DNA from 3 places in the Streptomyces synnematoformans genome. Region 2 is predicted to be linked to each of the others. Evidence: riboswitches for the same ligand, from Rfam matches in the RefSeq annotation. Region 2 holds a riboswitch; each other region holds the start of a gene.
What was found. Region 2 has a riboswitch for cyclic di-AMP ahead of ABD317_RS19430 (LysM peptidoglycan-binding domain-containing protein). Riboswitches for the same ligand answer to the same signal wherever they lie in the genome.

Region 1 (3,810 bases), on a different contig from region 2:
TGGGCGTACTGGCTGTAGCGCCCGTCGTCGTGCTTGATCACGACGGCGATGCCGTACGCGGCGCCGTCGGCGCCGTTGCCGGCCTTGACGACGGTGCCGGAGGTGACGGCCTTGACCGGGGTGCCGGTGCCGACGGAGAAGTCGACACCGGTGTGGTAACCGCTGGACCACGAGCCGCCGGCGGCCCGGTACGGGGTCGACGGGGCGGCGTCGACCGGCGCGGAGAAGCCGCCCGCGGGGGCGTCCGCGGCGGGCTGCTCCTGCTGCGGCTCCTCGGCCGGCTGCTCCTCCTGCGCGGCGGAGGGCTGGGCCGGGGCGTTCTCCGGCTCCTCCAGGGTGACCTCTTCGCCGCCGTCGAAGTCGTACTGCTGGCCGGGGAAGATCAGGTCCGGGTCGCCGCCGATGACGTCCTTGTTGGCCTCGTAGATCGACTGCCAGCCGCCCGCGATGCCGTGCTTGCGGGCGATGTCCCACAGGGTGTCGCCGGAGACGACGGTGTAGGTGCCGGCCTTCTCGTACTTCTTCTCCGGCGCCTGCTCCTGCTGCGGGGCCTGCTCCTGCTGCGCGGCCTTCTGCCCGGCGGGCTGCTCCGACCCGGCCTGCGCCTCGGGCTCGCTCTCCTGCTGCGCCTCCTCGCCACCGCCGGTGGCCAGGTCGGGGGCGGGGCCGCCCTGGGTGAGCCCGGCCTGGACGGAGCAGACCGGCCAGGCGCCGGGGCCCTGCGACGCGAGCACCTTCTCGGCGATCTCGATCTGCTGCTCCTTGGTGGCCTGGTCGGCGCGCGGCGCGTACTGCGTGCCGCCGTAGCCCTCCCAGGTGCTCTGCACGAACTGCAGACCGCCGTAGAAGCCGTTGCCGGTGTTGATGCTCCAGTCGCCGCCGCTCTCGCACTGGGCGACGCGGTCCCAGGTGTCGACGGAGGCGGCCTGGGCGTGGCCGCCGGCGATGAGGGGGAGGGCGACGCCGGCGCTGCCGGCGGTGATGACGAGGGCCTTGCTGCCCCGGGCTATCCGGCCCAGGCGACGGTGACGTCCGCGTGCGGACATGGACATGCTCCTCTCCGACGCCTGCGAGGTGAGCTGTCGGGTTCGAGCTGGAGATGCCCGGCCATGCGGAGCATGGCTTCACCCCAAGCCGTCCCGCGCATACGCGCAGTCCGGCACTTACCTGGGTCCCCCGCTCCTGCCGTGAAAGCTGAAGTGCTTGCCCGTCGCCGCCGACAGGATTCGGCGTTACGGCGACGAGGTGCCCGCATCGGTGGCGCGAGCACGGCGAGCACCGTAAACACACGGCCGAAAACAGAACAAGCCGCGCGCACTCGCCACGGCCGTTCCCCGCGTCACACCGGGATCATGCAGACGATCTCCGCATCACGAGCAACGCGTCAATTGCCCCTCCGCGGCGGAGACTTGCCGAAAGCCCGAGGAGTCGGACACATTGCCCCATCACGTGAGAATTCTGTGAGTGACATATGTCACTTCAGTCACTTCCGAACTTCCCCGGGCCGTCGAGCTGTTCGATCGTCGCGACCGACGGGCCGCGCCGAGCGGCCACGTCGCGGGCCACCTCCCCGGCGTCGCGCAGCGCCCGCAGCGCGTTCCGCCACAACAGCCTGGCCAGGTCTTCTTCCGACCAACGGCGGTTCAGCAGCTCGGCGACGAGGTGCGGATAACCGGCCACGTCGGCGAGGTCGGCGGGGGTGAACGGGGTGCCGTCGAAGTCGCCCCCGATACCGATATGGTCGATTCCCGCCACTTCGCGCATATGGTCCAGATGGTCCGCCACGGTGGCCGCCGTCGCCTGCGGCCGCGGGTTCGCCTCCTCGAACGCACGGCGCACGCGGACCGCTTCGTCGGACGCGTCGAGGGCGTCCAGGCCGCGGGCGTTCAGGTACGCGTCCGCCTCCGCCGTCCACGCCACGGCGGCCGGCAGGACGAACTTCGGCACGAACGTGGCCATCGCCACACCGCCGTTGGCAGGGAGCATTTCCAGCACATCATCAGGAATGTTGCGCGGGTGGTCACATACGGCACGAGCGGATGAATGGGAAAAAACCACCGGCGCCTCGGTGACGCGCAGCGCGTCACGCATGGTCGCCGGGGCCACGTGGGAGAGGTCGACGAGCATGCCGACCCGGTTCATCTCGCGCACCACCTCCTCGCCGAAGGCGGTGAGCCCGCCGTGCCGCGGCTCGTCGGTGGCGGAGTCGGCCCAGTCGGTGTTGTCGTTGTGGGTGAGCGTCATGTAGCGCACGCCGAGCCGGTGCAGGGCGCGCAGGGTGGCGAGCGAGTTCGCGATGGAGTGCCCGCCCTCGGCCCCCATCAGCGAGGCGATCCGCCCGGCGGCCCGGGCCGCCGCCACCTCGTCGGCGGTGGTGGCCAGGCGCAGGTCCCCGGGGTAGCGGTCGACGAGCTGCCGCACCACGTCGATCTGCTCCAGACAGGCGCTGACGGCGGCGTCCCCGGCCAGCTCCGTGCTCACGTACACGGACCAGAACTGCGCCCCCACCCCGCCGGCGCGTAGCCGCGGGATGTCGGTGTGCAGCCGCGCGCTCTGGTCGACGGCGATGTCGCGGCGGTCGATGTCGTACGCCACCTGCTCGCGCAGCGCCCAGGGGAGGTCGTTGTGCCCGTCGGCGACCGGGTGCTCGGCGAGGAGCGCGCGGGCCCGGTCCAGCAGGTCGGCCATGGTCGTCTCTCCCACTCGCGGCGGTGCGGCTGTGACGCGCTCACGCTATCCGGACACCGCGGCCTCCGGGGCTCCGGGTGCGTCGTCCGGGTGGGGGATCCTGCCCGACGCCTGGGGGAGCCGGGTGCGGCCCGCCCGCGGTCGGCGGCGGTTACGGCTCCTGGTCCGCCGCCTTCGTGCGCAGCCGGCGGCCCTTCTCGGTCGCGAGGTCGTTCAGCTCCTGCTGGAACGCCGCCATCCGGTCGCGCAGCTCCCCGTCGTGGGCGCCCAGGATGCGGGCCGCCAGCAGGCCCGCGTTGCGGGCGCCGGCGACGGAGACCGTGGCGACCGGGACGCCCGCGGGCATCTGGACGATGGACAGCAGGGAGTCCATGCCGTCGAGGTGCTTCAGCGGGACCGGGACGCCGATCACCGGCAGCGGGGTGACGGCGGCCAGCATGCCCGGGAGGTGGGCGGCGCCGCCGGCGCCGGCGATGAGGGTGCGCAGGCCGCGGCCGGCGGCCTGCTCGCCGTAGGCGAGCATCTCGCGCGGCATCCGGTGCGCGGAGACGACGTCGACCTCGTACGGGATCCCGAACTCGGCGAGGGCCTGCGCCGCGGCCTCCATCACCGGCCAGTCGGAGTCGGAGCCCATGACGATGCCGACCAGCGGGCCGCTCTCCGGGCCTCCCGCGCTCATGCGATGCTCATTCCGTGATCGTCCCCCGCAGGTAGTCGGCGGCGTGGCGGGCGCGTTCGCGCACATCGGCCAGGTCGTCGCCGTAGGTGTTGACGTGGCCGACCTTGCGGCCGGGCTTCACGTCCTTGCCGTACATGTGGATCTTCAGCCCGGGGTCCCGGGCCATGCAGTGCAGGTACGCCGGGTACATGTCCGGGTAGTCGCCGCCGAGGACGTTCGCCATCACCGTCCACGGCGCGCGCGGGCGCGGGTCGCCGAGGGGCAGGTCGAGCACGGCGCGCACGTGGTTGTCGAACTGCGAGGTGACGGCCCCGTCCTGGGTCCAGTGGCCGGAGTTGTGCGGGCGCATCGCCAGCTCGTTGACGAGGATCCGGGGCTCGCCCTCGTCCCCGCCGGCCTCGAACAGCTCCACCGCCAGGTGGCCCACGACGTCCAGTTCGCTC
Region 2 (3,810 bases):
TCGCGGGCGCCAGGCCGCGCGTGCTCAGCGTCTGCCGTCCGCGGCGTCCAGACCGTCCCACAGGTTCTCGTACCACGGCCGGTCCGCCGCCTCCCCCGCCGCGCCGGAGCGGGCCGAGCCCGAGCCGTCGCGCATCAGGTAGCCGGTCTCGCCGGGCAGGACGTAGTGCAGGTGCTCGCGGGCCTGCCGGCGCACGTACTCCGGGTCCTCCCAGCGCGCCTTCTCGTCCCGCAGCTCCTCCACCCGCTGCTGGGCGTCCCGCTTGTCCCGCTCCAGCTCGGCGATCTCGGCGCGCTGCGCGATGTACTGCCGCAGCGGGTACGCGAGGGCCACCACCAGCGAGCAGACGACGAGCGCGAGCACCGCGGCGCGCCCGGTCAGCCGGCTGCGGCGCGGCGGGCGGGCCCGGTAGACGCGCTCGGAGACCCGGCTGACGGCCTGCTCGCCGAGCAGCTTCAGCCGGGTGGTGGTGGAGAAGCGCTCCCTGGCCATGTGTGTCGCGTCCTCCTCCCCGGGCGGGCGCCCGGCGCCCGGGCGGCATGCGGTGGCCGGTCGGCGGCCCCGGTCGCACCCTACGCGGTGCGGCCGGGGCCGGGCGGGTGCCGGCGCCGATGTCGTACGGGCCGGGCGGCTCAGCCGTTCTTGTAGCGCGGGAAGGCGCTGCGGCCGGCGTACTCGGCGGCGTCGTCGAGGATCTCCTCGATGCGCAGCAGCTGGTTGTACTTCGCCACCCGCTCGGAGCGGGCGGGGGCGCCGGACTTGATCTGGCCGCAGTTCACGGCGACGACCAGGTCGGCGATGGTGACGTCCTCGGTCTCGCCGGAGCGGTGGGACATCATGCACTTGAAGCCGTTGCGCTGGGCCAGCTCGACGGCGTCGAGGGTCTCGGTGAGCGAGCCGATCTGGTTGACCTTGACCAGCAGCGCGTTCGCCGCGTTCTCGTCGATGCCGCGCTGCAGCCGCTCGGGGTTGGTGACGAAGAGGTCGTCGCCGACGATCTGGACCTTGCCGCCGAGCCGCTCGGTCAGCACGGTCCAGCCGGCCCAGTCGTCCTCGAACAGCGGGTCCTCCAGGGAGACCAGCGGGTAGTCCGAGACGAGCTGCTCGTAGTACTCGGTCATCTCGGCGGCGGAGCGCTCCTTGCCCTCGAAGACGTACACGCCGTCCTTGTAGAACTCCGAGGCGGCGACGTCGAGCGCGAGGGCGACGTCCTGGCCCGCGGTGTAGCCGGCCTTCTGGATCGCCTCGATGATCAGGTCCAGCGCGGCCCGGTTGGAGTCGAGGTTCGGCGCGAAGCCGCCCTCGTCGCCGAGGCCGGTGGACAGGCCGCGCTCCTTGAGGACGGCCTTGAGCTGCTGGTAGACCTCCGCGCCGCAGCGCACGGCCTCGGAGAACGACTCGGCGCCGATGGGCGCGATCATGAACTCCTGGATGTCGACGTTGGAGTCGGCGTGGCTGCCGCCGTTGAGGATGTTCATCATCGGCACGGGCAGCACGTGCGCGTTGGGGCCGCCGAGGTAGCGGAAGAGCGGCAGGTCGGAGGCCTCGGAGGCGGCGTGCGCGACGGCGAGCGAGACCCCGAGGATGGCGTTGGCGCCGAGGGACGACTTGTCGGGGGTGGCGTCGAGGTCGAACATCGCCTGGTCGATGAGCCGCTGCTCGGTGGCGTCGTAGCCGACCAGCTCGGGGCCGATCTGCTCGATGACGGCGAGCACGGCCTTCTCCACGCCCTTCCCGCCGTAGCGGCCTTTGTCACCGTCCCTCAGCTCCACGGCCTCGAAGGCGCCGGTGGAGGCGCCGGACGGGACGGCAGCACGGCCGGTGCTGCCGTCGTCGAGGCCGACCTCGACCTCGACCGTGGGGTTGCCGCGGGAGTCGAGAATCTCGCGGGCTACGACGACGTCGATCGACGGCACGGTGTCTCCTTCGGAGCGATTCGCTACGGGTTCCGCCCTGAGCCTAGCCGCCCCGGGTGCCCGCCCCGGTCCGCACCCGGCCGCATTCCGCGGTACGAGACGGTATGCGGTGGCCGGTATGCGGTACGTCACGTGCCCGGACCGGCGCCGCCGGGGGCGGGTGCCGTACGGCGCGGTCGTCCCGGCCCGCGCACCGGACGGGCCGGGACGACCGCGGGCTAGCTCACCTTCAGCTTCTGGCCCGGGCGGATCAGGTCCGGGTCCGCGCCGACGACCGACTTGTTCTCCTCGTACAGCTGCTGCCAGCTGTCCACGCCGTGGCGGCGGGCGATGTCGTCGAGCGTGTCGCCCTCGCGGACCTCGTAGTAGAAGCCGCGGAAGACGGTGCGGGACTCCGGCTGCGTCTCCTCGCCGGCGCCGCGGGCCCCGGTGTCCTGCGGCGCCTCCTGCGGGGCTTCCTCCGGGGCGGGCGGGACGATCTGCCCGGTCGTCGGGGTGCCGGCGGCCAGGCCCGCCCGCGGGCCGCAGTTGGGCCACGCGCCCGGGCCCTGCATGGCCAGCAGCCGCTCGGCGACGGCGATCTGCTGCTCCTTCGTCGCCAGGTCGGCGCGCGGGGCGTAGCCGCGGCCGCCGGCGGCCTCCCAGCTCGACTGGGAGAACTGGACGCCGCCGAAATAGCCGTTCCCGGTATTCGTCGCCCAGTTTCCTCCGGACTCGCAGGCGGCCACCCGTTCCCACGTATCGATCGGGGCCGCGGACGCGTTCTGCGCGCCCAGTACCGGCAGCCCGATGGCGGTTCCGGTGGCGCCCACGAGTACGGCCATTCGGGACTGGGTGCCAAGGCGTGCCTGTGCGGCGGGGCGGCGGTGCTTACCCGTTCCGGCAGGAAGAAGCATGATGCTCTTTTCTCACCGACGCCTGCGAGGTGAGCTGTCGGGTGCGGGCTGTGAGTGCCCGGCCGTACGTCGAGCGTGCGGCTTGACCCCAAGCCGTCCGGTCCGCCTTCTCGTTGGACCGGAGCGGCGCTTACCGTGGGTCCCCCGCTCCTGTCAGCGGTGCTTCATGCACAGGTGGCCCGGGTGAACGCCGACAGGATTCGGCGTGAGGCGATCACCGGGGCTCGCGTTGGCGAGCGATGTGACGGTAAGCACATAGGGGTGTGCGATTCAAAGACCTTGGAAAGTGCCGCGCCCGGTTTTCCGTCCGTCAGCTAGCCCGGTCAGCCGATTACGTCAAATATGACTAATCCGTGCGTACTTTACCCGCCGCCGGTCAGTTACCGCGCAATTCGAGTTCCTGACCAGGCTGGATGGTGTCGGGGTCGGTGCCGAGCGACTTCCTGTTGCCGTCGTACAACTCGGACCAGCCGCCCTCCAGCGAATGCTCCGTGGCGATATCCGAGAGGGTGTCACCCGGTCGGACGGTATAATTGCCGTCGCCCGCCCCGGCATCGCCGCCGGACTCACCGGACCCGCCGGACTTGCCGGACCCGCGGTCACCGTCGCCGTCCGAGTCGCCCGGGATCTGGGCGATCCACTCCCGGCCCGGGTCGGGCACCTCCGTCGCGTCGGGCGCCCCGGAGGCGCCCGGGGTCTCGACGGCCTCGCGCGGGGGCTCGGGGGCGTCGTGCGAGGGCAGGTCGTCGGACGGGGTGGGCGCGGGGCTCGCGGAGGCGTCCGGGGCGCGGTGCCGGCCGGAGCCGTCGGCGCGCTCGGAGTCCTCGCCGGCCGCCCCGTCGCGCTCGCCGGGGTCCTGGGCGCCGCGGTGCTTGCCGCCGCTCCCGGTGCGCTCCTCGCCGCCGCGGGCGTCGCCGCCGTCGGCGTCGCGGTCCGCACGCCGGTCCTCGTCGTCGTCCTGGTCCGCGTCCTGGGAGCCGTCCGCGCCGTCGGTGGCC
Region 3 (3,810 bases), on a different contig from region 2:
CCCGGCAGAAGCGCGGCACGTTCATCCGGCCGCGCTCCGACTGGAACCTCCTCGACACCGACGTGCTGCGCTGGCGCTTCGAGTCCGCCGGACGGCAGCAGGGCGACGGCGCCGCCGCGCGGGCGGCCTCCCCGCTGCTGGGGGACCTGGACAAGGTGCGCGGCATCGTCGAGCCGGCGGCGGTGCGGCTGGCGGCCGTGCGGCGCACCACCGCGGACCTGGCCGCGCTGGACGGGGCGCTCGCGGCCATGGCCGAGGCGCGGGACGGGACGGCGGCCTCCGCGGCGGGCGTCGCGGCGGCCCTCGCCTTCCACCGCGCCCTGCTGGCCGCCTCGCACAACGAGCTGCTGGCGCGCATGGACCTGGTCATCGCGACGGGCCTGGCCGCCCGCGACCAGCTCGTGCACGGCCCCGGGCACCGCCCCGGGGATCCGGTGCCGAGCCATCGCGCGGTGCTGGACGCGGTCCGGGCCGGGGACCCGGACGCGGCCGAGGCGGCGATGCGCGGGCTGCTGGCGCAGGCGGCGCACGACCTGGCCGAGCTGAGCGCGGCCCCGGTCCCGGCGCGGGGCCCGGCGCAGGACGGGCCGGCGGTCGGGGCGTAGCCGGCGCACAGCCGCGCCCCGCCGCGCGGACGCATCCGCACGACGGGGCGGCGACGGACTCCCGCGGGTCAGGCCCCGGGCGTCAGTACCAGTTGTTGGCCTGCCAGAACTCCCAGGCGCCGCACGGGCTGCCGTAGCGCTCGTTCATGTAGTCCAGGCCCCATTCGAGCTGGGTCACCGGGTTGGTCCGCCAGTCGGAGCCGGCCGAGGCCATCTTGTCGCCCGGCAGCGCCTGCATCAGGCCGTACGCACCGGAGGAGGGGTTGGTCGCGGTGTGGTCCCAGCCGCTCTCCCGCTCCACGATGTTGCTGAAGCAGGTGAACTGGTCCGCCGGCACGATCTCCCGGGCCGCGGCCTGGATTCCGGACGTGGTGGTCGGCACGCTCGCCTGGGACGCCTCCGTGGCGCCGCCGGAACCGCCGGAACTCCCGGCGGACGAGGAGCCGTTCGGGTCGATCGACCGGTCGACCCCGCCGCCCTGGGTGTCGATGCGCAGCTCGGTGCCGACCTTCAGCGCGGCCGGGTTGCCGCCGATGGCCTTCTCGTTGTCGACGTACACGCGCTGCCAGCCGCCGGGCACGTCGTACTTCGCGGCGATCTTGGACAGCGTCTCGCCGGCGCCGACGGTGTGCTCGACGTAGCGCTGCTGCTTCTTCTCGGTCTTGGCGGCGGTCTGGTCGGCCTCGGCGGGCTTGCTCTCGGCCTTCCCTTCGAGGTCCAGCTCCTGGCCCGGGAGGATCAGGTGCGGGTTGTCGCCGACGGCCGCCTTGTTGGCCTCGTAGAGCCGCTGCCAGTCGGCCCCGAATCCGTTGTCCTCGGCGATTTCCGAGAGGGTGTCGCCCTTCTCGACCGTGTAGGCGTGCGCGGCGGTCGCCGCGGCGCCGCCGATGGCGGGCAGGGCTATGCCCACTCCCGCGGCGGCGGCGTAGCGGCGGGAGGAGCGCGTCTTGGGCGCGCGCCGGGTGCCGGTTCCGGCCATGGTGGCTCGCTCTTTCTCCGACGCCTGCGAAGTGAGCTGTCGGGTTCGGGCTGGAGTTGCCCGGCCGCGTCGTGCTGTGCGGCTTCACCCCGAGTCGGGGAGCCCGGTGCGGTTGCCACCGTGGCTCCGGCCGACGGAGAAGTGGTTCCCCCGCTCCTGCCCGAACGGCTGTGGGGACGACGGTTCCGGGCTCCGACGGGCAGGATTCGGCGTACCGGAGCGCGGTGCTCGCGTCTGCGAACGACTCGGACACTAGGAGATCGAACGGCAGATCACAAGAGGATCACGAGGATCCACGCGTGGTCTGACGCTCCGTGGCGGCGCGCGCACGCGTGGGGCGGCTGGTGCGGGTGTGACGTTCGGCACCTTCGCCGCGGCGCAGTTCCGCCAGCAGCGGCGGCCCCGCCGGTACGACGAGACCGTGCACGCCGCGGTCCGCGGCGCCGGCCAGCGCGTCCCGCCAGGCCGCCGGTCCGGCCGGTGCCGCCACCGGAGTCCAGCGCCCGGCGCCCGGCTCCTCGTACCCCGGCCCGGCCGGCGCCAGCCGGCGGAACGCGGGCACCGTGGGGGCCACGGCGACGAGTTCCGCGCACCGCCGCGAGTCCGCGTCGAGCGCGAGCCGGCGCTCGCTCAGCAGCACGACGGTGGCCAGCGCCCGGGCCAGCCACGCGGCCTGCGGGACGCTGTCGGGCAGGGCGACGACGAGCTTCGCCCGGTTCGTGGCGCCGGCCAGCGCGGCGGCGAGCGCCAGCACGTCGTGCGCCGGGTCGGGACCGCCGTCCAGCCACAGCGCGTCGGCGCCCGCGGCGTCGTACGCCGCGCACTCCGCCAGCCAGCCGCCGGGCTCCTCCGGCATCCTGGGAAGCAGCACACCGACGCGTACCGCCGGGTCGGCGCCGGCCGCGGCCGCGCCCGCGGACGAGGGTGGTGATGCGCTCATCGTGGCCTCCCCGAGTGGCGGATGAGGGCTATCGGGGGCATACCGTACGCCGTTGCGTCGCGGAAGGCAGCGGTTCGTGCACCCACAGTTCATGATTTTTGGAATTCCACCGGCGCCGCCCCGGTGCGGAGCCGCGCGGCCCGCCCGCGAACGCCGAGGGAGGGGACACCCCGCGGGTGTCCCCTCCCTCTCTGTTCCCGGCCGGTGGCCCCCGTCAGCGCCTGCGGGCCACACCCCCGTTTGCCGGGTCGTACGGGATCACTCCGGGCTCCGGGAGAGCAGGAAGTCGGCTTCGCCGGCCTTGGCGCCCTCGATGAACGCGTCCATCTCGCCGGGCGTGTAGATCAGGGCGGGGCCCTGCGGGTCGGCCGAGTGCCGCACCGCTATCCGGCCGTCGTGCAGCCGCATGGTTTCGACGCAGTTGCCGCCGTTGCCGCCGCTCCACGGCTTGCGCCAGCCCTCGGCACCGAGATCGGCGGCCGGCATACCGTTGTAGATGCGTTCCATTCACAGCTCCTTGCGGAAGTCCCGGAGGATCTCCTTCGTGCGTTTTGCCGTCGCCGCCTGGGCCGCCATGTGGTCCAGCGCGGCGAGGTGTGAGGCCACCTCGTGCCGGCCGTCGAGGTAGACGGCGCCGGTGAGGTACTCGGTGTAGATCATGTCCGGCAGCTCCGGAAGGGCGAACCGGAAGAGGACGAAGGGGCTGTACGTGCCCGGGTGGTGCCCGGTGCGGAACTCCGCCATCTGGAGCGTGACGTTCGGCAGCGAGGCGACGTCGAGGAGCCGGTCGACCTGATCGCGCATCACCCGGCCGTCGCCCACCGGGCGGCGCAGCACGGTCTCGTCCACGATCACCCAGAACCGGGGCGCCTTCTCGCGGGTCAGCAGCTCCTGGCGCTCCATCCGCAGCGCGACGTGCCGCTCGATCTCCGCGGGCCCCACCCGGCCGAGGGAGCCGACCCGGAGGACGTGCCGCGCGTAGTCCTCGGTCTGCATCAGCCCGGGCACGAAGTGCGGTTCGTACGACCTGATGAGCGACGCCGCGCCCTCCAGGCTCACGTACATGCTGAACCAGTCGGGCAGGATGTCGTGGAAGCGCTGCCACCAGCCGGGCTGGTTGGCCTCCTCGGTGAGCGCGACGAAGGAGTCGACCTCCTCCTGGTCGATGCCGTACGTCTGCAGCAGCAGCTGCACGTACGGAACCTTCAGCGCGACCTCGGCGGTCTCCATCCGGCGGACCGTGGCCGGGGCGACGCGCAGGATCCGCGCGGCCTCCTCGCGCTTCA

Region 1: linked by a shared signal. The riboswitch ahead of ABD317_RS29645 (transglycosylase family protein) and the one ahead of ABD317_RS19430 (LysM peptidoglycan-binding domain-containing protein) in region 2 are both predicted to bind cyclic di-AMP.
Region 3: linked by a shared signal. The riboswitch ahead of ABD317_RS22865 (aggregation-promoting factor C-terminal-like domain-containing protein) and the one ahead of ABD317_RS19430 (LysM peptidoglycan-binding domain-containing protein) in region 2 are both predicted to bind cyclic di-AMP.

Annotation. Positions count from the first base shown of each region.
Region 1 is NZ_BAAAPF010000296.1:579-4,388, forward strand. It holds gene ABD317_RS29645 (transglycosylase family protein) at 1-1,046, opposite strand, end outside; cyclic di-AMP (ydaO/yuaA leader) riboswitch at 1,050-1,242, opposite strand; gene ABD317_RS29650 (dipeptidase) at 1,480-2,688, opposite strand; gene purE (5-(carboxyamino)imidazole ribonucleotide mutase) at 2,840-3,367, opposite strand; gene ABD317_RS29660 (5-(carboxyamino)imidazole ribonucleotide synthase) at 3,375-3,810, opposite strand, start outside.
Region 2 is NZ_BAAAPF010000129.1:12,375-16,184, forward strand. It holds gene ABD317_RS19420 (septum formation initiator family protein) at 25-492, opposite strand; gene eno (phosphopyruvate hydratase) at 633-1,916, opposite strand; gene ABD317_RS19430 (LysM peptidoglycan-binding domain-containing protein) at 2,135-2,740, opposite strand; cyclic di-AMP (ydaO/yuaA leader) riboswitch at 2,817-2,981, opposite strand; gene ABD317_RS19435 (transglycosylase family protein) at 3,189-3,810, opposite strand, start outside.
Region 3 is NZ_BAAAPF010000171.1:10,826-14,635, reverse strand. It holds gene ABD317_RS22870 (FadR/GntR family transcriptional regulator) at 1-605, shown strand, start outside; gene ABD317_RS22865 (aggregation-promoting factor C-terminal-like domain-containing protein) at 688-1,584, opposite strand; cyclic di-AMP (ydaO/yuaA leader) riboswitch at 1,591-1,764, opposite strand; gene ABD317_RS22860 (hypothetical protein) at 1,868-2,524, opposite strand; gene ABD317_RS22855 (DUF397 domain-containing protein) at 2,783-3,031, opposite strand; gene ABD317_RS22850 (helix-turn-helix domain-containing protein) at 3,032-3,810, opposite strand, start outside.